3 regions of the Halomonas sp. BC2 genome follow, and region 1 is predicted to be linked to each of the others. Evidence: predicted binding sites of a transcription regulator. Region 1 holds the regulator's gene; each other region holds the start of a gene.
The links. The regulator FNR, encoded in region 1, switches genes on or off when oxygen is low (the NO sensors DNR and NnrR bind a similar motif). The targets are predictions, from matches to a motif close to TTGATNTANATCAA.

Region 1 (9,179 bases):
CGCGTCACCCACCCTGGCAATACGGCTCGGGTAGCAGGCATCGTCGACCTGACCGATCGCGCCTTTGCCAGCCGCCCCCGCCTGGCGCAAATGGCCGCCCGCATGGCCCACCTGTTCGTCCTTCGGCTACTGCTGGTGACGGCCTGTGTCACCATCACCTGGTGGATCATCGACCCGTCGAGAGTGCTCTGGATCATGATATCGGTACTGGTGGTCACCTGCCCCTGTGCACTGGCTCTGGCCACGCCCACGGCGCTGACCGCCGGCCACGGCCAGCTGCGCCAGCGGGGCGTGCTGATTACCCGCGCCGATGCCATCGAGTCGCTGTCCAACGTTACCCGCGTCATCTTCGACAAGACCGGCACGCTGACCCGCGGTGAAATGCAGCTCACCCAGACCCAACCGCTGGGGCATCACGATAGCGAGCATCTACGCGCCATTGCCGCCGCGCTGGAGGCCCACTCCGAGCATCCTATCGCCCGCGCCTTCCGCCCCTTCCGCGATGCCACGCTTCAGGCACGCCATGTGAAGAGCCATACCGGTAGCGGCCTGGAGGGCACCCTCGATGGAGCCGTCTGGCGGTTGGGCAAGCCCGACTTCGCCAGCCAGCAAAGCATCGCGGTGCCGGGCAGCGGGCAGTGGCTGCTGCTGAGCGAAGATCACCAGCCGCGCGCCTGGTTCAAGCTGCATGACGGCATTCGGGAAGACGCCGCGCAAACCGTGGCGGCCCTGCAAGCACGCGGTCTGGCGGTGGAGCTGCTCTCCGGGGATACCCGGGAAGCCGTGGAAAGCCTGGCCGATCAGCTCAATATCGAGACCTGGCACGCGGGCCAGTCCCCCGAGGACAAGCTGAACCGGCTGCGCGAGCTGCAGGCCCAGGGCGAACGGGTGGTAATGATTGGCGATGGCATCAACGATGTGCCCGTGCTGGCGGGGGCCGATGTCGCGATTGCCATGAACAGTGCCACCGACCTGGCGCGTACCCGCGCCGATGCGGTACTGATGAGCCCACGCCTGATGCGCATCCACGATGCCGTGGATATTGCCCAGGCCACCCGCCGCATCATGCGGCAAAACATGATCTGGTCGGTGTGCTACAACTTCTCGGCCTTGCCGCTGGCCGCCATGGGGCTCATTCCGCCCTGGCTGGCCGCCATCGGCATGTCGCTGAGCTCGCTGGTGGTGGTGGGCAACGCCTTGCGTCTATCGCGTTGGCGCAGTGCTCCAACCCCCAGCATCGCCCCCACCAAACCGGTGACTGCATGAGCATTCTGTACCTGTTGATTCCGCTATCGCTGATCCTGCTCGGCCTCGCGGTCTGGGCCTTCTTCTGGGCGGTGAAGCACGACCAGTTCGAAGACCTGGAAGGCCCTGCCCACCGCATCCTGTTCGATGACGACGAAAACGACCTGACCCCCGAACAGCGCGCCGAGCGAAAAAACAGGGCCAAGCCGCCTCGCGACCAAGAGCCCCCGCCATGAACCCGACCGGGCTGGACCTGCCGCCGCTGCTGGCGGCCTGGGTATTTGGCCTCATGGGCGGAGCGCACTGCATCGGCATGTGCGGTGGCATCATGAGCGCCCTCACCTTCGCCGTGCCGCCCAGCATGCGCCACCCTGCTCGCCTGGGCGGGCTGCTGATGAGCTACAACCTGGGGCGTATTCTCAGCTACATGGTGGCCGGAGCGCTAGTGGCTGCGCTGGGCACACTGGTCTCGCTCTCCCCGGCCGCCGGAGTGAGCCTGCAGGTGGTGGCGGCGGTCATGCTGATTCTGATGGCGCTGTACATCGCCAACTGGTGGAAAGGTCTGCTCCGGGTCGAGGCCGCCGGACGCTACCTGTGGCGCTATCTCGAACCCCTGGGCCGACGGTTGATGCCTGTCGTGCATCTGCCCCAGGCTTTTGCCCTGGGTGCAATCTGGGGCTGGCTACCCTGTGGGCTGGTGTACTCCATGCTGGCCTGGAGTCTGGCCACGGCCGACCCGCAGCAGGGCGCGTTGCTGATGGGTGCCTTCGGACTGGGCACCCTGCCAGCCCTGCTGGCCACCGGCCTGGCGGCTCGCCAGATGGGCCAGCTCATTCGCCACCCCGCCACGCGTACCGTGGCCGCCTTGACCATCATCGGCTTTGCCCTGTGGCAACTGTGGTCGCTGCTGCCGACGGCCCTCCACCCATAGCTTGATATAGCTCAACGCTTTGCCCGCTTCGATGCCTTAGCATGCAGGCATATGTCGGCCGGTGGCCCACCACCTGGCTACTTTGCCCTGTTACCACGGAGCGTCTCTTCATGCCCCTTGCCTCTGCTGCCACCGTACCTCCTCACCTCGCAGCGGCCGAGACCCCTGCCTGGGACGAGGCCCTGCTGCGCCGTTACGACACCAGCGGCCCACGCTATACGTCCTACCCTACGGCACTCTCCTTTGACGCAGACATCGGTGCCGACGACGTCACTGAAGCCCTGGCGCGCAGCAATGCCAGCCAACGGCCGCTCTCCCTGTACGTGCACGTGCCCTTTTGCCGCAAGATCTGCTTTTACTGCGCCTGCAACAAGATCGCCACCAAGAACACCCAGCTGGCCGAACCCTACCTATCGCGCCTCGATCGTGAAATGGTGCTGACCTCGCGCCATCTGGATACTCGGCGGCCCGTGCAGCAGCTGCACTGGGGCGGTGGCACCCCAACGTTCCTGACCCTGGCGCAAATGAGCGACCTGGTAGACAGGTTGGACGCGAGGTTTGGGCTCTCCAACGCTCCTGACCGCGATTACGCCATCGAGATCGACCCCCGTGAAGCAGATGTCTTTACCCTGCGCCACCTGCAGTCGCTGGGTTTCAATCGCCTCAGCCTGGGCGTCCAGGACCTGAACCCTAGGGTACAGGCGGCCATCAACCGCGTGCAGCCCAAGGTCATGACCGAAACCCTGATGGACGAAGCACATCGGCTGGGCTTTCGCTCCCTCAATCTGGATCTGATTTACGGGCTACCGTTTCAGACCGAGCAGAGCTTTGCCGACACGCTTGGCCAGGTCATCGACCTCAACCCGGCCCGCTTGTCGGTGTTCAATTACGCCCACATGCCCAGCCGCTTTGCCCCCCAGCGGCGCATCAGCGAGACAGACCTGCCCAGCGCCGACGAGAAGCTGGCGATCCTGCGCACCACCATCGAGATGCTCACTCAGGCAGGCTATGTGCATATCGGCATGGACCACTTTGCCCGCCCGGACGACAGCCTCGCCCAGGCCCAGCGCCAAGGCACTCTGCAGCGTAACTTCCAGGGCTACTCCAGCCACGCCCAGTGCGACCTGATTGGCTTGGGCGTTTCGGCCATTTCCCGTATCGATGATCTGTATGCCCAGAACCCCACCCAGCTGGCCGCGTATGAAGCGGCATTGGATGAAGGTCGGCTGGCAACCGTCAAAGGAGTACGTTTAAATAAGGACGACCTAATGCGGAGAGACGTCATCGAGCGCCTGATGTGCGATATGGAAATTGACCTGGCCAGCGTTGGCCAACGTTGGCACATCGACGCGCCCGCCTACTTCGCCAGCGCGCTGGAGCGCCTGCAGCCCGCCGAGCGGGATGGCCTGCTGCAGCGCGAAGGGAACCGCCTGCGGGCAACACCGACCGGGCGGCTGCTAATTCGCCACCTGGCCATGGCGTTCGATGCGCGCTTGCAAAGCCAGTCATCGCAACGCTACTCGAAGATCGTATAAACGGCACCTTGAGACATTCACCCCCTGACCCTATGATGGCTAATGAAAAGGGAGAACAACATGCCATATCCTGCCAGCCAACGGCGTTCACTGCTGCAAGGGGCGCACTGCCAGACCTGCAGCCTCAGCTCGCTGTGCCTACCGCTCGCCCTGGAGCTGGAGGATATGAGCCAGTTCGACGCCATCATCCGCCGCCGCGCACCGCTCAAGAAGGGCGAACCGCTGTTTCGCCAGGGCGATGCGTTCACCAGCGTCTATGCGGTACGTTCCGGCAGCCTGAAACAGGTGACCAGCGAAGGCAACGGCAACGATCAGTTGACCAACTTCTATCTGCCCAGCGAGCTGGTGGGGTTGGATGGTATCGATGGAGAGCAGTATCCCGGCAGCGTGATCGCCCTGGAAACCACCGCAGTGTGCGAGATTCCTTTCGACCGCCTGGACACCCTATCGCAAGAGCTGCCGGAGCTGCGCAGCCAGCTTTACCGCAGCATGAGCAAGGAGCTGCGTGATGATCGGCGCATGATGCGCCTGCTATCGCGCAAAACCGCCGACCAGCGGCTGGCCAGCTTCCTGATTACCCTCTCTGATCGCTTCCGGCGACGCGGCTACTCGCCCTACAGCTTCCGGCTCTCCATGTCTCGCGCCGACATGGGGAACTACCTGGGGCTGGCCGTCGAAACCGTCAGCCGTATCCTGAGCCGCTTTCAGCAACAGAACGTGGTGGCCGTCTCGGGCCGAGAGGTCAATATTCTCGACCTGCAGCGGCTCATCACCCTGGCCGAAGAGGAGGAGCAGGCAATCAGCTCACGTTGAACGCCTGAATCCGCCCTTCCATCAGCGCCGCCTGTTTGGCTTCCAGCCCGACGAAGTCGAACAGCGCCCGGTCGGCCAATTGGGAAGGCGCCACATTGGTGACGGCCTTGAACATGCTCTCCAGCCGCCCCGGGTGCTTCTTGTCCCATTCGGCCAGCATGTCCTTGACGATCTGACGCTGCATGTTGGGCTGCGACCCGCACAGGTTGCAGGGAATGATCGGAAACTCCATCAGCCGTGAGAATTCGGCAATGTCCGCTTCCTTGCAGTAGGCCAAGGGGCGGATCACGATGTTCTTGCCGTCGTCGGACAGCAGCTTGGGCGGCATGGCCTTCAGGGTTCCGCCAAAGAACATGTTGAGAAACAGCGTCTCGAGGATATCTTCCCGGTGGTGGCCCAGGGCAATCTTGTTGGCGCCGATCTCCTCGGCAAACCCGTAAAGTGACCCGCGACGCAGTCGCGAGCAGAGCGCGCAGGTGGTCTTGCCTTCCGGGGTTTTCTCCTTCACCACCGAATAGGTATCCCGCTCCAGAATGTGGTACTCCACACCCAGCTGATCCAGGTAACGGGGCAGCACGTGCTCGGGAAAGCCCGGCTGCTTCTGGTCGAGGTTGACCGCCACCAGGGAAAAGTTGACCGGCGCATTGCGCTGCAGATTGCGCAGGATTTCCAGCATGGTGTAGCTGTCCTTGCCGCCCGACAGGCATACCATGACCCGATCCCCCTCATCAATCATGTTGTAATCGATGATGGCGTTGCCCACTTCACGACGAAGACGCTTCTGCAACTTGTTGAATTCGCGCTTCTGTTTGGCATCCTGAAGTTCAGGCTGCTGTTCAGACGCCGCATTGGTGGCACGCGTCGCCGAGGAGGGGTCGAAAAAATCAGGTGATAACATGGTCGTTGTACTGCCGATGGGTGAAGGAGCAGCGGCTATTCTACAAGACTCGCAGGCGCGACCCAATACAAACCCATCGTCGGCCTCTGGCCAGCGCGTCGGCTCACACCGTGAAAAGGCGTTCACTCTGCAAGCGCTGATAGAGCAGCGCCGCCGCCGTGGCCTCGCTTTGTACCGAGGGCCAGGCCAGCGGCAGAGACCAGCACGACAACGCTTCGTTGATGCTCGGGCCGACCTCCGCCTGGGGATGCAAACGGCGTAGCTGACGAGCATGTAGCCTGGCCAGGTCGACCTGAGCATTGGGCAGCCCAAACCCCAGCGTGGCCTTGAACATCCGGCCAAGCGGCGCCAGCAGGGCATCCAACTGCCACCCCACCACGGGCCGGTTACCGATGAACCCCGCCAGCACTTCGATCCGAGTTCCCGAGTCAACTGACGAAGCAGGTGCATCGTCTCGCTCCTGACGATGAGGCATGTGTTCGCCTTTCATGGTCAGCGTGTCGCTCCAGGCATGGCTGGTCAACACCCGGCGCGGCGTCAATACGACAGCGGCCACGCGCAGCTCGCCCGGGCGAGCCTGGCTTTCACGACACGCCAACGCCACTGCTTCTTCGCCCATATAAGGCTGGAACAGCCAGCCATGCGGCGTGTCCGCGAACCGCCGTCGATCGCTTTCACGCTGCACCAGGGTTCTCAGTGAGCCGCTCAAGAGACCCACGTGCCTATCCAATAGCCGCATTCCACTCACGAATACTCCAGATGATAACGATGGGACAGCCGCTGCTTGAAGTCCTTGACGATGTGCAGCGCTTCGCGTAGCAGGTCACGCTCCAGCGATGAAAGCTCCTGGACCACGACTCGGTTGGTGCGTTTGCCGGTATCGGCATCGCGGGCGCCCGCGCTTTTCAGCTCCTGCAACTGCTGCTTCAGACGCAGCTCGGTAAACAGCGCCAGCGCCTCACCCAGGTCGTCGGCAAAGCGGCGGTCCAGACGGCCATCGGCGGCCAGCGCATCGAGCCGATCCAGCGTAGAGGTCGCCTTGATGCGCCGCTCCAGCGCCATGGTGCGCACCCCATGAACAATCGGAAAAATGCCGCCTTTCTTGATATCGATGCCGTGCTGGGGCTTTTTCAGCGAACCAAACAGCGTCAACGGCGTCGAGAAACGCAGCGCTGCGCGGGCGAAATAGGAGAGCAGCAGCTCATCATGGGAACAGCGCGCAAACAGCGCCTCGCGCACACGGTCCAGCAGCGCGGGGTTGCCCGCGACGCCGTGGGCATCCAGCAAAATGGCCAGCTTCATCAGGCTGTCGCCATCCCGGGCCGACACCCACCTGGCGATGTTCGACTCCCACGTCGACACCGTGCCCACCCACTCAGGGTTACACACCATGATGTTGCCAGGGCACGGCGGGTAGCCCAGCTGCACCAGCGTCTCTGACAAGGTGTTCATGCACTCGGCCACGTCCGGCCACTGGCAATCGTCAGCCAGGATCAACCCGTTGTCCTGGTCGGTCTTGAGAATCTGCTCGCCACGGCCCTCGCTGCCCATGACCATCAGGCAGCTTTGCGGGTGGTACTGCTCGGGCACGGTCAAGGTCCACGCCTTACTCATGATGCGGCCATTCAACGCGGCCAGCAGGTCCATGGCAAAACGCAGCTTGACGCCCTGGGCCATGAGCGCCTTGACCAGCTCGGGCGTGCGCTGACTGGCCGATGCCAGGGCAGGCAGGCTATCGGCTTGCTCCACTTGCAAGCTCACCACATAGCTACGGCTGGAGAAGAACCCCAATACATCCGTCAGCTCCACCACCCCTTGCACCTGATCCTCTTCCATCACCACCACCCGCGATACCTGATGGCAGGTCATGGTGATCAAGGCATCAAACAGGTACTGCCCAGGAGCAACGGTGACCAGTGACCGATTGGCCAGTGACGCCACCGGGGTCTCCAACGAGGCGTTTTCGAGCACCAGGCCATTGAGCAGGTCCGTCTTGGTGACCATGCCCGGCCCGTCGTCGGTGGCCACCAGCAGGCTGTCGGCATGGCTGTCTTTCAACTGTTGGACGGCCTGTTGAACAGAGGCCTGGGCATCCATCATCAGCGGCAAACGCATGCACTCGCTCACCCGGGCCAACATGAACCCTGCCATGGTGACTCCCCCATCGGCACGCTTTTCGGTCAACAGACGCGCCTTGTGAGACAGCGACTGTTTGAAGAATTGCTCGAACGCCGGGTAGTGCCGACACAGCTGGCTGAACAGCGCCTTGGGCATGACGTAACACAGACACTCGTCTTCGGCCTGAAAGCGGTAGCGGCTCTTGCCATTCAGGATGCTGATCGCACCAAACAGATCACCCGCCGTATAGTGGCCGATACGCGCACTGGCAGCCGGCAGCGAGGGGTCCAGCTCGGCCACCTCGCCCTTGTGAATCAGAAACACCGAGGCGCCAGGCTGGCCCATTTCCAGAATGACCTCATCACGTTCGAAATAGGCCAGGTCCATGCCCCGGCGCACGTGATCCCGACCCTCCTCGTCCAGCAGGGTGAAGGGCAGTTGAGACAGCTCTACTTCTACCATGTAGCAACCTCGATCAAGCGCCTTGTCTCGCGCCACGCAATGGCTTTTGTGATTATTATTAACCTGTCACTCTCTTTGACCTGCTTTATACCCTGCTACTTTCTGCTATAACGCTAACGTCTTAACGACTTTTGTTTAGCGACTAAAGTAGCGCCTTTTACTCTCTCTTTAACGCTCTTTGGTCACTTTTACCAAGGTAGCAAACATTGGTTTAGCCAGAGCCATAGACCATTGTCCTATCGTCATACCCCAGCTTGCAAAAAAAGGTCGCTTATTCTCTAAAAAACAGTAAGATATAAAAACAACACAGGTTCAAAAAAGCCCTTACCAAGGCGTGATACCAAAGTCTGGGATTTATTTTTTGTATTTATTGCCCAGTATTATTAGTGAGTCATACAGGGTTAAAGCACACCACCCTAGCCATGTATCCAGAGCCGCTGACAACCACTCGAGAACACCTCAACGCTGACGGCTTAACAATAATAAGGTGACGTGCCTGGTAACGCCATTCAAGGAATCCACCACCGACAGGATCTCTTGTCTACGTTGCCCTGATGGATCACACGCTATCTTGAGTTCACTTTCCAACCCTAAAAATCACAACTGGAGAGCAACACAATGGCAGACGACAAGACCAATGCTGCTGAGTACTGGAAGGCCAACGTACGCCTGATCTTCGGGTGCATGATCGTTTGGGCCTTCGTCTCTTACGGATGCGCCATCCTCTTCCGCCCACTGCTGACCAGCATTTCCGTTGGCGGTACGGACCTGGGCTTCTGGTTCGCTCAGCAAGGCTCCATTCTTACCTTTATCGGCCTGATTTTCTTCTATGCCTGGAGAATGAATCAGCTCGACAAGAAATTTGGCCTGGGGGAGTAAGCAAGCATGAGCCAATTTGCCATTAACCTTTTGTTCGTAGGCGCGTCGTTCGCGCTCTATATCGGCATTGCGATATGGGCGCGGGCCGGGTCTACCAAGGACTTTTACGTGGCGGGGGGAGGTGTTCACCCCGTGACCAACGGTATGGCCACGGCCGCCGACTGGATGTCTGCCGCGTCGTTCATCTCCATGGCCGGCCTGATTGCCTCGGGCGGCTACGCCAACTCCACCTTCCTGATGGGTTGGACGGGCGGCTTCGTTATCCTGGCGATGCTGCTGGCACCTTACCTACGCAAGT
Region 2 (4,534 bases), on a different contig from region 1:
ACCCCTGGCAGCAGGCGTGGCTGGTCGACCCGTTACCCCAGCGCCTGGACCCGGACTTCACCCTTACCCAGCGGCTGGTGTGCACGCCCGCCGAGGCCATCGCCACGCTGCCCGCAGGGCCCACCCAGCTCCCCTGGCATACTCTGGCACGCCTGCAGCAGCGCACCCGCCAGGGCATCGAACGCTATACGGCGGAGTTTTCCGAGCTGGGGGTGTGTCATCAGCTGGCCCAACTGGCCAGAGGGGCGCTGTTCGTGGGCAATAGCCTGCCCGCCCGGTTGATGAACATGCTGGGCTCGACCCGTTCGACGCCGCTGCGGGTGATGGCCAATCGCGGAGCTTCGGGCATCGATGGGCTGCTGGCCACCGCGTATGGCTTGGCCTGCACGACTGATGAACCCACCACGGTGATTCTGGGCGACACCAGCGCGCTTCACGACCTCAACAGCCTGGCGCTGCTGGCCAGGGCCCAGGCGCCGCTGGTCGTGGTGGTGCTGAATAACGATGGCGGCAGCATTTTCCACATGCTGCCGGTGCCGGACGAAGGCGACCTGCTGGAGCGCTACTATCGCCAACCCCACGGGCTCGCGTTCGAGCATGCGGCGCGCATGTTTCACCTGAACTATGCCGCACCGACCACGCTGGCGGCGTTTTGCGAGGTCTACACTCAGGCGCTGGAGGCCGGGGTGACGCTGATCGAGGTCACGGTGCCCCATCAGCAGGCCACCGATGCGTTGCAGGCTCTGGGCGCGTGGCTCAGGGAGGCACCCGATGCATCATGACCCTTCGCCGCCCTTTACGCTGGTGATGCTGCACGGCCTGCTGGGCGATCAGCAAGATTGGCAAGCGCTTGGCGAGGCGCTGGAACAAGCGCTGCCGGGCGTGCGCTGCCTGGCGCTGAACCTGCCGGGGCATGGGCAGCCCACAGTGCCTGCGGTGGGCTCCTTTGCGGATTTTCATGACTGGCTTGGCGATACGCTGGCCGAGGCGGGCGTAGTGCGTTATGGCCTGCTGGGCTACTCCCTGGGTGGCCGGCTGGCGCTCTATCATGCCAGCCAGCGGCCCGCCGGTTTGGAGGCGCTGTGGTTGGAGAGCGCGCACCCCGGGCTGGCCGCGCCAGAGCGGGAAGCGCGCCGTGCCCACGATGAGCACTGGGCGCAGCGCTTTGAGCAGTCGCCACTGGCCGACGTGCTGACAGCATGGTACCAGCAGCCGGTGTTTGCCGATTTGACGGCCTCACAGCGCCAGCGTCAGATTCAGCGCCGGTTGGCCAACCATGGCCCCGCCGTGGCGCACATGCTGCGGGTCACCTCGCTGGGTCGGCAGCCCTCTCTCTGGCAGTGGCTGGCCGAGACCGACCTGCCAGTGGGCTATTTCTCCGGCCTGCGGGACCACAAGTTCAACACCCTGGCCAACCGCCTGGCGCAGCACGCGCCGCGCCTGCGCCACTGGGCGCTGCCGGGCGGCCATAACCTGCACGTGGAACACCCCAAGGCCATGGCAGGGCATTTGGCACAGCAACTGGCGCAGCACTTCGCACAAACGCTGCCGCGCTGAGGCGCGGCAAGCGCATGGTGCACTGAGTCAGTACGTGGCTCACTGAATCAGCAGTAGCCAGGGCAGACCAATGGCCAGCCAGGCCACTAGGAACAGCAGCCCGAAGATGGCCCCCAGGCGCCAGTACAGCGCGCTGGGCAAGTAGCCGCTGCCGTAATACACCGGGCTGGGGCCGGTGCCATAAGGGGTCAGGATGCCCATGAAGCCCAGGGTGGGCAGCAACAGCAGAATGAACAGCTGCATGTCCAGCCCTGCAATGCCTGACGCCGCCGCCAGCATGACCGGCAGCAGGGCAGTCACGTGGGCGGTGATGCTGGCGAAGAAGTAGTGCAGAACATAGAAGATGACCACCAGGGCGACCATGGCCAGCAGCGGGTCGAAGTGGCTGATCTGCCCACCTACCAGGTTACCGAACCAGCCCACGAAGCCCACCTGGCTCAAGCCACCCGCCAGAGCCACCAGGGTGGCAAACCACACGAAGGTGTTCCAGGCGGCGCGGTTGTCGAGAATGTCGTTCCAGCTCACCATGCCGGTCAGCAGCATGCCGCAGATGACCACCAGCCCCACCAGCGACGCCGATACCCGGTCGCCAGCGAAGATCCATAGCAGCAGCGCGGTGACCACCATGATGACCAGCACGATTTCGTGGCGGGTCAGCGGGCCCAGGGTCTGCAGTTCCCCTTTCGCCCAGTCGGAGATCTCATGCCCGGCCTTTACCTCCGGGGCGCACAGCCAGTAGCACAGCAGCGGCACCAACAGCAGCAGAAGGACCCCCACCGGCACCACCGCCATGAACCACTGCCCCCAACTGATATGGATGCCCGTGGCGCTTTCGGTGAGTGCGATGGCCAGCAGGTTCGGCGCCAGGGCGGTGAGAAACATCGAGCTGGTCACGCAGGTGGCCGCAATGGCGGTCCACATCAGGAAGCTACCCATACGCTTCATGCTGGGGTCGTTGGGGTGCGAGTCGTACAGCGGCGGCAGGTTACGAATGACCGGATAGATGGTGCCTGCGCTGCGCGCCGTGTTGGACGGCGTAAAGGGGGCCAGAATGCCATCGGCAATCATCACCGCGTAGCCCAGGGTCAGCGTGCGCTTGCCCATGGCGTGTACCAGCCACAGCGAGATCCGCCGCCCCAGCCCGGTTTTTTCATACCCCAGGGCAAACATGAAGGCACCGAAAATCAGCCAGACGGTAGCGTTGGTGAAACCCGAGACCGCCCAGGCGAAGGCCTGGTTGGCGGCGTTGAAGCCGTCGTTGGCCAGCTGCTCCGGGGAGAACAGCACCCAGCGGGAAAGCAGCGCCACCAGGGTAACGCCGACCAGCCCGATGACCGCGCCGGGCAGGGGTTCCAGAATCAGGCCGACCACACAGCCCAAAAAGATGGCGAAAAAGTACCAGGCATGGGGCGGTAGCCCGGCCGGGGTGGGCAGCAGGGCGATCACCAGCGTGGTGGCCAGTGGCGCGAGCAGCGGCCAGCGAGAGCGGAGCGAAGTGCTGAGGTTCATGGCGACCTCTCGATAAGGTTATCGGCAAGCCGTAGCGCCTTGCCTGAGTGAGCACAGCAGAGATGAGATCCAGCGTGGTGTTTCACGGGTGTCAGGGAAAGCATAGGCAAGGCAAGTCGCGGTTTATTTGATCTATATCAATCATGCTTTAGATCAAGGCCGAGGGCCTGTCGGGCTGTGATAACGTCGCTTCATCAGCAGGGCGGCAGGCCGTGCGCTGACCGGCGTCGCGTCATGAGAATTGCGTCATGAGAAGTCCGTAATGAGAATTGCGTCATGAGTAGTGCAGCCGCACAAGGGGGTGCCATGCAGCAGCAGGATGTGGATATCGTCATCGTCGGCGGTGGGGGCGCTGGCCTGCGGGCCGCCATCGCGGCCGCCGAGCAGGCCAAGCAGGGCGGTCACGCGCAGCGCATTGCGCTGGTCTCCAAGGTGTATCCCATGCGTTCCCACACGGTGGCGGCCGAAGGGGGCGCGGCGGCGGTGACCAGTGACGAGGACTCGTTTCAGGCGCACTTCGACGACACGGTTTCCGGGGGTGACTGGCTGGTGGAGCAGGGCGTGGTGGACTACTTCGTGCGCCACGCCTACCAGGAGCTGGTGCAGATGGAGCGCTGGGGCTGCCCCTGGAGCCGCCAGCCCGATGGCCGCATACAGGTGCGCCGCTTTGGTGGTATGAAAACCGCGCGCACCTGGTTTGCTGCCGACAAGACCGGCTTCCATATGCTGCACACGCTGTTTCAGACCTCGCTGAAATACCCCGAGATCGAACGCTTCGACGAGTACTTCGTACTGGACCTGGCCGTGCACGAAGGGGCCGTGGTGGGCGTCATTGCTCTGCAGGTCGCCACGGGTGAGCTGCTGCTGTTGCGTGCCAAGGCGGTGGTGTTGGCCACCGGCGGGGCGGGGCGGCTGTTTCGCTTCAACACCAATGCGGGCATCGTCACCGGTGACGGCATGGCCATGGCCTACCGCCACGGCGTGGCGCTGCGCGACATGGAGTTCGTGCAGTACCACCCCACCGGCCTACCCGGCTCGGGCATCCTGATCACCGAAGCGTGCCGGGGGGAAGGCGGTATTCTGCTCAACAAGGAGGGGTACCGCTACCTCCAGGACTACGGCCTGGGGCCGGAAACACCCTTGGGCAAGCCGGAAAACAAGTACATGGAGCTGGGCCCTCGGGACAAGCTCTCCCAGGCGTTCTGGCAGGAGCAGCAGGCCGGGCGTACCGGCAAGTTTGGCGACAGCGACGTGGTCTATCTCGACCTTCGCCACCTGGGCGCCGACTATCTGCATGAGCGCCTGCCGTTCATCTGCGAGCTGGCCAAATCCTATATCAACGTCGACCCCGTCAAGGAGCCGATCCCGATTCGGCCTGCGGTGCACTACACCATGGGCGGCATCGAAACCGATCCCCAGTGCGAAACGACCATTGCGGGGCTGTACGCCGCCGGGGAGTGTGCCTCGG
Region 3 (9,179 bases), on a different contig from region 1:
CGCTATCGCACCGAGCCTCAGGATCTGATCGCTCTGTTCGACAAGGCCCTGGCCAGTCAGGTGAGCGAAACCGAGTGGAACACCATCATTGGCTACCCCATTCGGCATGACGAATACCTGGATAACATACGCCGTCGCGCATCCCACTTGATGGATAGCCACGGCAGGCGCTGGCAGATCGCCCAGGGCAAACCGCTGCTCAACGCCACCGGTCAGGAGGAGCTGCAGGCCCTGCGCGACCACCTGGCGGCCCATACCGCGCTGGGCCAGCGCTAGCCTTGCGTCGTCGAGGAGATCTTCATGCCCAGCACCATTCGCCAAATCCCGCTGGAGAGCGCTACCCGCCACCACGCCCATGACTTTCACCAGATCGTCATTACCCTGTGCGGCTCTTCCGAGTTCGAGATCGAGGGACTGGGCGGACGCGTCAATGCATTTTCCGGCTGTATCGTGCCCGCCAATCACGAGCATTACTACTCTGGCAGCGGCCATAACCGCCAGCTGATTCTGGACCTGCCGGAAGACGCCCCCGCACTGACGGGAGAGCATCGTGAGCTGGTGGCGCTGTTCGATGCGCCGCGTTTTTTTGCACTGGACAGCGCATTACGCCACTACCTGACCTTCGTCGAAAGCGAGCTGGCCCGAGGATTCGACAACTCGGCCACCTCCTTTCAACAGGACCGTCTGGCCGCGACGCTGCTGGGGTCGTTGAAAGCCCGCCTGGGGGCAGAGCCATCCGCTGCCCAACGGCGCATCGACCTGCACCAGATCGACCGTTTCATTCGCCGCCATCTGGCCGACGAGCTGCGCGTTGCCGACCTGGCCAAGCTGGCCTGCCTGAGCGAGGCCCACTTCTCGGAACGCTTCCGTGCCCAGACAGGCTTGTCGCCTTGGCAATACGTGCGTCGACAGCGCCTGCACGCCGCTCGGCAGCTGATTCTGCAAAGCCGCCTGCCTTTGACCGATATTGCCATCCAGACCGGCTTTGCCAACCAGAGCGCCCTCTCTCATGCGTTTCGGCGCAGTTACGGCGCCTCGCCCCGTCAGCTGCGCCAAGGCGGTGCCAGCCCTACGCTCGCTACGTCCAACCCAGCCTCGGGGTCGGCCCCTGCCGCCCCGCTGGTCTCCCCCTGCCGTTAGGCCAGCACGAGACACTCAACCCCCTTCGACCGCCCGGCAGCGTTGAGAGCTGCGCTGGCAAGTGGTCAGCCGCTCTACTAAAGTCGTAAAAAGATCCTTCTTGCCGAGAATTTGACACGTTTTGCCATGAAAACGACATACAACTGACGGGCGCGCGCTCTACATTCGACAACATACTGGGCGCCTGCCCTGCTATCACTGTTTTTAAACGCTAGTGAATCCAGCCATTCGCTTCAGCAGCCTGTTTCAGACCTGTCTTACGGGGGCCTCAATGCTTAATGCCAAGAAAATGCGTGACCCAGCCATCTGGCAAACCGACCTTGATACGCTGATGGCGCGTATTAGCGACCACTACATCGTGGATGAGGACGCCTACGTCAGCGAGCTGATCAAGGTACTGAACGCCGACTCGGACGACTTCTCCCGCATCGAAGCCAACACGGCCGCGCTGGTGCGAGAAGTACGCAACATGGACACCGCCGTCGACACCATCGACGAGCTGCTGCAGCAGTACAGCCTGGACACCCATGAAGGCCTGATGCTGATGTGCCTGGCCGAAGCCATGCTGCGCATCCCGGACACCGCCACCGCCGACGCCTTGATCGAAGATAAGCTGGGCCCGGCCGACTGGCAGTCCCACGTGGGCAAGAGCGAGTCCTGGATGGTCAACGCCTCGACCTGGGGCCTGCTGATGACCGGCAAGGTACTGAAGCTGGACCACCCAAAAGAGGGCCAGCCTGCTCACTTCATCAATCGCATGGTCAACCGTATGGGTGAGCCGGTGATTCGCCGGGCGATGATGGAAGCCATGAAAATCATGGGCAAGCAGTTCGTGCTGGGCCGCGATATCAACGAAGCGCTCAAGCGCTCGAAGCCGCTGTTCAACAAGGGCTACACCTACTCCTACGACATGCTGGGGGAAGCCGCCCGCACCCGCGCCGATGCCAAGCGCTACTTCGACGACTACGCCCGCGCCATCGAGCAGGTGGGCAAAGCCTGCAAGACGCTGGGCGACAAGACCCCCGCCCCGTCGGTGTCCATCAAGCTGTCGGCCCTGCATCCGCGCTATGAGTTTGGCCGTCGCGAGCAGGTGCTGGCCGAGCTGGTGGACACCGTGATCAAGCTGGTCACCAAGGCGCGCGAGCTGGACGTGGCCGTCACCATCGACGCCGAAGAGGTAGACCGTCTGGAGCTGTCGCTGGAGGTCTTCCGCGCTATTTACCAAAGCAGTGCTGCCAAGGGATGGGGCCACTTCGGCCTGGTGGTGCAAGCCTATTCGAAGCGTGCGCTGCCCGTGCTGCACTACCTGAACCGACTGGCCGACCAGCAAGGCGACGAAATTCCGCTGCGCCTGGTGAAGGGCGCCTACTGGGACAGCGAGATCAAGGAGTCGCAGCAGCTGGGGGTCGATGGCTACCCGGTCTACACGCGCAAGGCGTGTACCGATGTGGCCTACCTGGCTTGCGCCCAGTTCCTGCTCTCTGACGACACCCGCGGGCGCATCTTCCCGCAGTTCGCCACCCACAACGCGCATACCGTGACCACGATTCTGGAGCTGGCCAACCAGGACAGCCGCCCGTTCGAGTTCCAGCGCCTGCACGGCATGGGCGAAGCGCTGTATGACGCCGCCCTGGCCCGAGCCCCCAAAGGCACCTACTGCCGCATTTACGCCCCGGTGGGCGCCCACAAGGACTTGCTGCCCTACCTGGTGCGTCGCCTGCTGGAAAACGGCGCCAACTCCTCGTTCGTGCACCAGATCGTCGATCCCGAAGTGCCGGTGGAGTCGCTCTGCAAGCACCCCATCGAAACCCTGCGCCAGCAGAAGAGCTTCTACAACAAGCGGATTCCGCTGCCCAAGGACATCTACGGTGCGAAACGCCGCAACTCTCGTGGCGTCAACCTCAATATCCGCAGCCAGTACTATCCGCTGATGGAGAAGATGGCCACGTTCATGGACAAGCAGTACCCCACCCGGCCGCTGCTGGCGTTCGACGTGGCCGAAGATGCGGGCAATACCCATCGCGTGACATCGCCCTTTGACCGTCGCCAGACCGTGGGCAGCGTGCAGTGGACCAGCAAGGAGCAGGCGGCCAAGGCACTGGACGCTGCCTGGGAAGCGTTCCCGCGCTGGGATGGCACGCCGGTTGCCGAGCGCGCGGCCATCATTCGCCGCTTGGGCGACCTGATGGAAGAGCACATGGCCGAGCTGATGACGCTCTGCTCCCGGGAGGGTGGCAAACTGCTCACCGACGGCGTGGACGAGATCAAGGAGGCCGTGGATTTCTGCCGCTATTACGCCATGCGCGCCGAAGAGTCGTTCGGCGAGCCCATCGAGCTGCCTGGCCCCACCGGTGAATCGAACCGGCTATCCATGGGCGGCAAGGGCGTGTTTGCCGCCATCAGCCCCTGGAACTTCCCGGTAGCCATTTTCTGCGGTCAGATCGTCGCAGCCGCCGTGGCAGGCAACACCGTGCTGGCCAAGCCCGCCGAGCAGACCTCTATCGTCGCGCATCGCGTCATCGAACTGCTTTACGAAGCGGGCATGCCCCGCGATGTAGTGCAGCTGCTGCCGGGCGACGGCCCCACCGTGGGTAGCGTACTGACCTCCGACCCGCGCATCACCGGCGTAGTGTTCACCGGCGGTACCGATACGGCTCAGATCATCAACCGCGCCCTGGCCGCCCGCGAAAACGCGCCGCTGCCAACCCTGATCGCGGAAACCGGCGGCATGAACGCCATGATCGTGGATTCCACCGCCCTGCCCGAGCAGGTGGTCATGGACACGATCCAGTCAGCGTTCCAGAGCGCCGGGCAGCGCTGTTCTGCCCTGCGTGTGCTTTACCTGCAGGATGACGTGGCCGACCGCGTCATCGAGATTCTCAAGGGCGCCATGAGCGAACTGCGGATCGGTGACCCGCGCGATTTGGGCACCGACGTGGGCCCGGTCATCGATGAGGACGCGCGCAAAGGGCTGCTGGCACATATCGACAAGCTCAAGGGCGAGAACCGACTGGTCGCCGAAACCCCGATGACCGCCGAGCACACCCAACACGGCACTTTCGTGGCCCCGGTCGCCTTTACCATCGACAGCATCGATGCGCTGACCCGCGAGCAGTTTGGCCCCGTGCTGCACATCGTGCGCTACAAGGCCCGCGAGATCGACAAGGTGATCAACGACATCAACGGACGGGGGTATGGCCTGACGTTTGGCGTGCATAGCCGTAACGAATCCTTTGCCGCTGAAATAGCGCAGAAAATTCGAGTAGGCAATGTGTACATCAACCGTAATATCATCGGCGCAGTGGTCGGCGTGCAGCCATTCGGCGGTCAGGGCCTTTCGGGCACCGGCCCCAAAGCGGGTGGCCCACACTACCTGCAGCGCTTCGTGACTGAGAAGACGATCACCAACAACACCGCCGCCCTGGGTGGCAACGCGTCGCTATTGGCGCTAGGGGATGAGTAGAACGCTCATCGACATAAACTAACCTGAACTCCTGAAAAGGATCCGTCTCATGGTTGACAATAATAGCGTGACTGCCTGCGCTGCCACGGCCCTCCCAGGCCGTGCACCAGGCACAGGGAACTCGACATCGATACTCCGCCATACCCTTTCCGGCGCCCTGCTTGACGGCTCGAGCCGTGGCCAGCCACTGGCCACGCCGAACCGGCAGGGAAATTAACAACAAGATCAACGTGCCTTGGCCACGCACCGCCAAGGCGCTGACGCTGTCGGAGCCAGGGATGTACGAAAGAGCGGCCAGCATGCGCGGGCTTTCGTAGGTGACCTGACTCCGTTCTGACGAACTGGAGAAGTGTTATGGCTACTGGTGTTTGGATTAGCTTGCTTGGATATTTTGCGCTCATGATCGCCATCGGCATCTATGCCATGCGCAAAGCGACCTCTTCCTCGGAAGATTACATGTTGGGGGGCCGTACTCTCAGCCCGCAGGTCGCGGCACTCTCGGCAGGGGCCTCCGATATGAGCGGCTGGCTGCTGCTGGGCTTGCCCGGGGCCATGTTCGTGTCTGGGCTGGGCTCTGCCTGGATCGGCATTGGCCTGCTGGTGGGCGCACTGCTCAACTGGATACTGGTCGCGCCTCGCCTGCGCGAGCAGACCATTCATTACGGCAACGCGATTACCATTCCGGCGTTTCTGGCCAACCGATTCCCGACCCGTGCCCTGGCACTGCGCACCGTGTCGGCCATCGTGATCGTGATCTTCTTTGCCGTGTATACCGCCTCGGGCCTGGTAGCCGGTGGCAAGCTGTTCGAAACGGCCTTCACCGGAGTGTACAACTTTGGCGACATGAGCAACTACGCCATGGGCGTCATCATTACCCTCGGCGTGGTGCTGATCTATACCGTGGTAGGCGGCTTCCTGGCCGTGAGCATGACCGACTTCGTGCAGGGCTGCATCATGATGCTGGCCTTGATCATCATGCCTGCGGTAGTGCTGTTCGGTGACGGCGGCGGTGGTTTCTCACAGGCCTCGGTGACGCTCAATAGCATCGATCCCACGCTGCTCTCCTGGACCACGGGGCTGACGTTCGTAGGCTGGCTTTCGGCGGTGACCTGGGGCCTGGGCTATTTTGGTCAGCCGCACATCATCGTTCGCTTCATGGCCATTCGCTCACAAGAAGACGTGCCTGTAGCGCGTAACATCGGTATGGGCTGGATGCTGGTTTCGCTGATCGGTGCCGTATCGCTGGGCCTGGCGGGCCGCGCCTTCGCAGTGCGTAACGGCATGGACATCCAGGACCCTGAAACCATCTTCATCGTGCTGGCCAACCTGCTCTTCCATCCGCTGATCACCGGCTTCCTGTACGCGGCGCTGCTGGCAGCCATCATGAGCACCATCTCAAGCCAGCTGCTGGTGTCCTCCTCTTCGCTGACGGAAGACTTCTACCGCCTGTTCCTGCACAAGAATGCCACCGAGCAGCAGTGCGTCGCGGTGGGCCGTGTGTGCGTCGTACTGGTGGGTATCGTGGCCGCCATCATTGCTTCCAATGAAGACTCGCAGGTGCTGGGGCTGGTCAGCAACGCCTGGGCAGGCTTTGGCGCCGCCTTTGGTCCGCTGATCATCCTCTCGCTGATGTGGCCGCGTACCAACGGTGCTGGCGCGCTGGCGGGCATGATCGTCGGTGCCGCCACCGTCATGATCTGGATTTCGTTGGGCTGGAGCGGCTCCTTCCTGGGTGGCCCGGGCGTCTACGAAATCATCCCCGGCTTCATCGCTTCCTTCATCGCCATCCTGGTCGTCAGCAACATGACCGCCGATGCCGGTGAATACCAGCACATCGAGCGCTGATTTTGGCGATGACTCTTACCCCCTACTCTTGACCCTTTTGCCAACCTCACCACCTGCTTCGGCAGGCACTGAGCACTGGCAAGCACGCATCCGAGACCTCCTCGTCAAGGCCCCGCCTTGCAGGAGGTCTCTTGCATTGTTGGCCGCTTGCGCAGCGCTCTTTGCCTCAGGTCAATAACTCACCGCTTCTGGCTGGTTATAGTGGCGCCATGGATCGCGAACCACTCACCCTCATCATGGTCAGGAGCAACATTATGCGCCCGTTCAAGCCCTCTACTCTCATCGCTGCCAGCATGGCCGCTGCAACGCTGGCCGCCAGCAGCCAAGCGTTTGCCTACGGCGCAGGTGATTTCTTTACCCGCGTGGGCGTGGCACAAGTGTCACCCAAAAGCGATAACGGCGCTCTGGCCGATGGCGCCCTGTCGGTAGACGTTCAGGACAAGACCGACTTCGCCTTTACGCTGGGCTATCGCTTTCATGACAAGATGGGCGTCGAACTGCTGGCCGCACTGCCCTTCAAGCACGACATTGCCCTGAACGGCGAGAACCTTGCCTCGACCAAGCACCTGCCACCCACCCTGACGCTGCAGTATTACCCGCTGGGCGGCACCCAGGCACGGGTTCAGCCCTACATTGGCGCCGGTATCAACTACACGCGCTTCTCGGACGAACAGCTGGCGATTGGTGAGTTGGATCTGGACGACTCCTGGGGTCTGGCAGGCCAATTGGGTATCGACCTGCTGATCGACGACAACTGGGCGCTCAACGCCGCCGCCTGGTACCTGGACATCGATACGGACGCCACGGTGAACGGCGCCGCAGCGGGCACCGTCGAAATCGATCCCATCGTGGTCATGGCGGGTCTCAGCTACCGCTTCTAGAAGATGCGGGGCTACCCATCCAACCAAACAGGCCCGGGCATTTGCTCCGGGCCTGTTCGGTTGAGAAGCACGGCAGCGCCGCGCTGGCGGCTACCTGTTCAGTTGTCCGTCACCAGCTGGTCGACTCTTTCCATGGCGCGAATGACCAGCACCTGGTCGCTGGCGCGCACTTTCTCCTGCATCAGATAAGCGGCCATGGCGGGCGCTACCTCACACTTGGCGGGCATGGTCGCCTGGGCCTCGACCAGCGCGGTCAATCGGGCCACGAACACATAGCGCACCCACTGGGGCAGCGACATGGTATCCACACAAAAGGGCTCCTGACTGGCAAACGCGCTCGCCTCTGGAAGGGAGGTGCGCCATAGGTTGGCGGCTTTCATCGCGGCTTCAAGCTCGAGAAGCGCGGTTTGAAGCTGTTGATGGACGCTCATAAACAGTCTACTCATAAGGAATGGTCGGCGTGATTATCCCAACTCTGTGGGTAACTTGCCACCGAGAGGCATGGCCAACGCGTTTATGCACAGATTCACAGAAAACCTGCAAGAGGCTGTGGATAAACTATGGAAAGGTGTCGCAACGGCTACTCCCACGGGGCCCGGGGAATGTTGTTCACTTTTTGACCACCTCGACGATAAGGTATGGCTTTATCAATGGTTACGGCTGACAGTGACCGAGCATCAAGGTAGAGTGCACGCTTGAAATTCGGAAGGATGTCATGCAACCAATTACTACCCTCGATGAGTTCTTTACCCGCAGCGGTGCTGACGTGACGCTCTACCATATGGGGCGTCGTGTCGTGCCTTGCTCGCGGGATACCCTGCGCGGCTTCGAGCAGGCCGAGCACGCCTGGCCCGAGCCCTGGCAGGGGCAGGCGCGCCTGGGCATCGTGTTTAGGCTGGGCGCCATGCCTGAACCGGCCATCTGGTTTCTCGCCCTGCCGCTGGACGAGCAGGGCATGCTCTCGCCTGCACAGCGGGATGGCTTCATCAATCGCCTGCTGGAAACCCTAGGGCGTAATGCCCTGGCGTCAGAGCAGCAGACATTGACAGCTGACGCCAGCGCTGGCGTAGACGACCTGATGAAGGACAACCCACTGGCTTTCACGCCCGACGTCACCTTTCAGGCCATGCTCAATGCCCGTGCGACGCTGCAGCTGGGGTTACCTGCCAGTCAGCATCTGGAGCCGGTAGAAGCGTATTTGAGCGGCCAGCAATCGATCGATTGGCAAGCGCTGGGCGTTCAGGGTCTGGCCGATTTCACGGTTCGCATGGATGACGATGCCGCCGAGGCGCTGGCCAAGCGGTTTTCCGAGTTGCCTGTCAACGTTATCCATGCGCTATGCTACTGCCTTGAACATCGGCCTTTGCAAACGTGCCTGCTGGTGGCCCTGCAGGCACGTGGCGAACAGGCCGCCAGTGAAGGAGACGTGGAAACCTTGTGCGCCTGCGTGCGAGCGGTGGGCAGCTCACCAGAACCCACGGTAGGCGATTGGTACACGAGCTTGCTTGAGGATAGCGCTGCCTGCGGCCCTGACCTGATGGCTGCCATGGCCGGGCGCGGCTGGCAACTGCTGGAAGACGCGACACGCCTGCCGCTGTTCCTGAACAGGCTGGCCGAAAACGTGCATGCCGATTTCTCAGCCGTCGTGCGTGATATCGCCCTCGTTCCCAGGCTACGCTTGCCTGTCATGTTGACCCTGCGTGACGCACCTGTCGGTTCACCCATGCACGCACGCCTGGCAGGCCTGATGCCGCGCCGCGCATAAATTCGTAACAGGTGACGGTCATCATCATGCTGTTCTGCTCTTATTATCTCAGGAGTCACCCGTGAAGGAATTACCCTATCAGGCC

Region 2: B7L71_RS14315 (anion permease) is a predicted target of FNR. The motif match lies at 3,194-3,207, and genes of this name have one in related genera.
Region 3: B7L71_RS00410 (OmpW/AlkL family protein) is a predicted target of FNR. The motif match lies at 6,610-6,623, and genes of this name have one in related genera.

What each region holds. Positions count from the first base shown of each region.
Region 1 is NZ_LFGT01000005.1:240,762-249,940, forward strand. Features, by position in the region: gene B7L71_RS04630 (heavy metal translocating P-type ATPase) at 1-1,266, shown strand, start outside; gene ccoS (cbb3-type cytochrome oxidase assembly protein CcoS) at 1,263-1,481, shown strand; gene B7L71_RS04640 (sulfite exporter TauE/SafE family protein) at 1,478-2,176, shown strand; gene hemN (oxygen-independent coproporphyrinogen III oxidase) at 2,287-3,711, shown strand; gene fnr (fumarate/nitrate reduction transcriptional regulator Fnr) at 3,772-4,524, shown strand; gene ttcA (tRNA 2-thiocytidine(32) synthetase TtcA) at 4,511-5,422, opposite strand; gene B7L71_RS04660 (DNA polymerase III subunit epsilon) at 5,526-6,140, opposite strand; gene B7L71_RS04665 (DUF294 nucleotidyltransferase-like domain-containing protein) at 6,167-8,002, opposite strand; gene B7L71_RS04670 (DUF4212 domain-containing protein) at 8,621-8,881, shown strand; gene B7L71_RS04675 (sodium:solute symporter family protein) at 8,888-9,179, shown strand, end outside.
Region 2 is NZ_LFGT01000023.1:132,995-137,528, reverse strand. Features, by position in the region: partial or broken gene B7L71_RS14325 (thiamine pyrophosphate-dependent enzyme) at 1-782, shown strand, start outside; gene menH (2-succinyl-6-hydroxy-2,4-cyclohexadiene-1-carboxylate synthase) at 772-1,557, shown strand; gene B7L71_RS14315 (anion permease) at 1,597-3,066, opposite strand; partial or broken gene B7L71_RS14310 (FAD-binding protein) at 3,373-4,534, shown strand, end outside.
Region 3 is NZ_LFGT01000001.1:85,742-94,920, forward strand. Features, by position in the region: gene B7L71_RS00390 (hypothetical protein) at 1-276, shown strand, start outside; gene B7L71_RS00395 (AraC family transcriptional regulator) at 301-1,140, shown strand; gene putA (bifunctional proline dehydrogenase/L-glutamate gamma-semialdehyde dehydrogenase PutA) at 1,412-4,603, shown strand; gene putP (sodium/proline symporter PutP) at 4,958-6,448, shown strand; gene B7L71_RS00410 (OmpW/AlkL family protein) at 6,703-7,329, shown strand; gene B7L71_RS00415 (YqcC family protein) at 7,428-7,760, opposite strand; gene B7L71_RS00420 (DUF3549 family protein) at 8,045-9,094, shown strand; gene B7L71_RS00425 (ATP-dependent zinc protease family protein) at 9,156-9,179, shown strand, end outside.